Regions from separate parts of the Blautia sp. BCRC 81119 genome, predicted to be linked through region 1. Evidence: riboswitches for the same ligand, from Rfam matches in the RefSeq annotation. Region 1 holds a riboswitch; the other holds the start of a gene.
What was found. A riboswitch is a leader RNA that binds a small molecule or an ion and turns the genes downstream of it on or off. The one in region 1 is predicted to bind cyclic di-GMP.

Region 1 (2,211 bases):
AAGGAAAGATATGGATTTACATGGTCTGCATGTCCTTTTGGCAGAGGACAATGATTTAAATGCAGAGATAGCAGCAGCTTTGCTGGAAGAACAAGGGATGATCGTAACTAGGACTGCCGATGGAAAATCTGCCTTGGCACAGTTTTGCAATACAGCTCCGGGGACCTTTGATCTGATTTTGATGGATATCATGATGCCGGAAATGAATGGCTATGAAACGACAAAAGCTATCAGAAATCTGTCGGAGCGTCCAGACGGAAAGGAGATCCCTATTATTGCAATGACAGCAAATGCATTTGCAGAGGATGTACAGGCTGCTTTGCATGCCGGAATGGATGACCATGTGGCGAAGCCGGTTGATATGAGGATTTTAATATCTGTCATCACAAAATATATAGAACGGTAATGTCAATGCTGCGTGGATTTCGGAAGTGGGAGAACAGTTCGATATATATATCGGCTGTTCTTTTTTTATTTTTGGACGTTAAAACGGTAATGTTTTTCTTGTATATAGTAGAGCACTATAGTATAATAAAACCAGTTTTTTTGTATACGTGTAAAAGCTATAATAAGGAAATCGGCAAACCAGATGAAAGTCTGGGACGCAAAGCTACAGGGCCTGTAAAATGGCAGCCAGTTGCATAAAATGAGGTGCACTGTCTGGTTGGCAGTGCTTTTTTTGAGGAATGATTTATCAACAGGAGATGATCTTCCCGATATTTGTACACAGACAGTTTATGATCCAAACATCAATGACATGAGTGGATTGATAAGCTGCTGTTGATGTTAGCGGAAGTTATAAAGCAACAAGAAAACTGCTGCAACTGTCATTCCATCTTCAAAGATTAATATTCTTAATGAAAGTTCGCTGACCAAAAGTCTGTCATTTGATTTCCTGTAGGAAAGTAAATGAATATTATTTAAGGTTTGGGATAAATTGTGAAATGCAGACAAACAAGAAAAGTAAAAATATAATAGGTATTATACAGAGTTTCCTTATATTGATATTAGTAGTTCTTATTATTTTTATGATGATTCAGATTAGTAGGCTGCAGGGGACAGCACGCGTAATAAATTATGCAGGTCTGGTACGTGGAGCTACACAGCGTGAAGTAAAATTAGAAATTACAGGAAACCAAAATGAAGAATTAATTAAATATTTGGATGATATTCTTCTTGGATTGAGATATCAGGATGGACATTATGATCTGGTAAAACTCAATGACGAAGAATACCAGGAAAAATTGCAAATCCAGAGTGATTACTGGGATAAATTGAAAACAGAAATTGAAGCAGCAAGAAACAAGGGATACGAAAATACAGACATTGTTAATATGAGTGAAATATATTTTTCGATGGCAGATGAAACTGTCTCTTCCGCAGAAAGCTATTCAGAAAAGATCGCTGTAAAGATTCGTACTATAGAGCTTTTGTCGGCACTTGATATGTTGAGTCTGGTGATATTGGTTATTATGCAGACTCTAAGGGCAATGCAGATGGCAATGCAAAACAGACTGCTGGAACAGAAAGCATTCATAGATGCCCATACTGGGCTGCCAAATAAAAATGCCTGTAATGATCTTCTTAATAAAAAAGATATAATTACAGATCCTACAGCTTGCATAATGTTTGATTTAAATAATTTAAAAACTGTAAATGATACAATGGGACATTCCGCAGGAGATCAGTTAATAATAAATTTCGCAAAGCTTTTGCGCAGTGTTATTCCAGAAAAGGATTTTGTTGGAAGATATGGCGGAGATGAGTTTATAGCAGTCATTTATCATACAAGCGAGGCGAAAATTAAGGAAATATTAAAATCCTTGAACAGAGAAAAAGACAGATTAAATAGTTATGAAAATCAAATACCAATCGACTATGCATGCGGATGGGCATTATCCTCCGATGATATGTCGTGTACAATGCAGATGTTATTGGATGCTGCAGATGCTTATATGTATAAAAATAAACAGATATGCAAGAAATATAATTAGCTTTCAGCTCAGAGTAGATAAAAGATAATAGACGCGATCAGACGAAATATTGTTTTGCGTAGAAACACTGGAAATCCTTGAAAACAAAGGATTCTTGGTATAAGATGAAACAAGTCAAAGCACGTTATTGCGTAAAAAAAGAAAGCAATATATTTATACCGTGAAGTCTGGAAAGTGTTGATTTTAAAGCATTTTTGGATGTGTGGGATGCTTTGAA
Region 2 (2,211 bases), on a different contig from region 1:
TAAAAAGCGCCAATTGAATAAAAAAGAACCTCAAGGTATGATTGAGTTGCATCTTGGCGGATGTAAACAAAACAATCAAGCACTGGAGGTTCCAAATGAATTATACACAGAATGAAAAGATTGAGCAAGTAACAGATTCAACAATGGTTGTCGGAGTTGATATAGGAAGCCAGATACATTATGCAAGAGCTTTTGATAACAGAGGACGCGAACTTACAAAACGTATTTTTTCTTTTCATAACGATCTGGAAGGGTTCAATTCTTTCAACCTTTGGGCAGAGACACTTAAGACTGAGAATAAAAAGACTGCAGTTCTGATCGGCTGCGAGCCAACAGGTCATTACTGGTTTGCGTTTGTGAAGTATGTAAATGATCATCAGAAAAGATTAGTAATGGTCAATCCATTCTCGGTTAAGAAGATCAAGGAACTTGATGATAACAGTCCAAAGAAAACAGATTCAAAAGATCCGAAAACAATCGCAAAACTAGTTGTGGATGGGAGATATTCAATCCCATACATGCCAGAAGGCATTTATGCCGAAATAAGAGACCTGGTATACAGCCGTGAGCCTATATGGATAATCTGAGGCATAAGTGTCGTGAAGAGCCGTATGCCTGAATTGGGCACGTACGGATCTGTGGGGGATATACCTAGTAATAGGTGTTTCTACCCGACAATTTAGGACTCGTCAGAGGATGGTGATCCTGGTAGACATGAGAGGTTAGTTACTGTAGGTGGATTTGGGAAACAGGAAGGCCTTCATAAGAAGAAACAAAGACGTTTTATTTCTTGTACCTAAAATCATCAGAAATGGACTCCATGAAGTCACTTCATATCCAGAAAACTCTATTTTGTAGATATATGTAACTTATTAACTGTTCAGCAAAGTCAGTAAAATCAAGGATTTTTGTTGAACATGCACTAAAAAGAATAGAGAGGTCCTCACCCACTGCTTATTGCTTTTCGTAACCTCCACAGGGGAGTTACTTGATTCGGTTAAAATATATGTAAATTTTCCACCAAAATATTATTGACGTAAGAAAAACCACATGGTATTTTATTTTTGGAAAAAATGAAAATTATTTTAAAGGCAAACCTGTTGAAAGGCAGGGTCGCAAAGCCAGAAGGGACTAAAGTCAGAAAGTTTGACCATGTCAGCCGGTTGCCACTGTTTCCATATCATCATAATATATGGAAAAGATGTTTGAACAGAAGAGATTCCGATACCTTTTATACTATATAGATGTGTGATTTTAAAGAATATAGTAGGGACACTGGCAGATTTTGGCAGATGTCCTTTTTGTATGCAAAAATGGGTAACGAAACTAGCAGGGACAGGTTTTCTGTATACAGATAAAAGCAGGATGAAGAAGGCATAAGACGGAGAGAGGACTTTTATAAAATGAAAAATTATGAAGACAAAATATATTCCTTAGGTGAGACTGTAACGGGGCAGACACAGGCCATGTCACAGGCCGTACAGAAAACACTGGAAAATAATGGCGGGGTAGGTATAATGACAGGATCTTATGACCAAAACCTGTCTATTTTGTCTGTGGATAATCTGCTGTTGCATAGTACAGGATATACATTCGATACTTTCATGGAACAGACAAAAGGCTCATTGAGAAATTTCTTTTATGACGAGGAAGATATACTGGAGCGAGACCGTTTTTTGCAGCTTCACGGAACAGGGGAAGCACAGATCCTTGCAGCAGACGGTACAGTGAATAATGTACGGCTTTGTAAAGAGGATGCGACAGATGAGGCGGGCAGACAGATCTGGGTTATGTCCGTACAGGTCAACTGGGATCATATAAATTTGGCACTGCTCAATGAGGCTATCTGTTCCGGCTTCTGGTATTTTGACTGTGACGAAAACAGTGAGATTGTGAATGCAAACTGGAGTCATGAATTTCGAAAAATGCTTGGCTATCATGACACCCTGGACTTTCCGAATAAACTGGAATCCTGGTCAGATCTTCTGCATCCACAGGATAAAGAAAGAGTAATGGTGCAGCTTCAGGCGGCAATTAAGGATAAGACGAACCAGATAAAATACCAGGTAGAGTATCGTATGAGAATGAAGGATAATCAATACCAGTGGTTTCGGGCATCGGCAGAAGTAATACGCCGTCTGGATGGTTCTGCCAGCAGGATTGCCGGGATTTTTATTAACATTGATGGGGAGAAAAAAGAAATCATGCAGG

Region 2: another riboswitch for cyclic di-GMP. It lies ahead of DMI82_RS08095 (hybrid sensor histidine kinase/response regulator); the one in region 1 lies ahead of DMI82_RS00210 (GGDEF domain-containing protein).

The regions. Positions count from the first base shown of each region.
Region 1 covers NZ_QJHD01000001.1:39,196-41,406, reverse strand. The annotation lists gene DMI82_RS00215 (response regulator) at 1-406, shown strand, start outside; cyclic di-GMP riboswitch class I at 570-645, shown strand; gene DMI82_RS00210 (GGDEF domain-containing protein) at 945-1,994, shown strand.
Region 2 covers NZ_QJHD01000010.1:119,597-121,807, reverse strand. The annotation lists gene DMI82_RS08100 (IS110 family transposase) at 96-587, shown strand; cyclic di-GMP riboswitch class I at 1,081-1,171, shown strand; gene DMI82_RS08095 (hybrid sensor histidine kinase/response regulator) at 1,404-2,211, shown strand, end outside.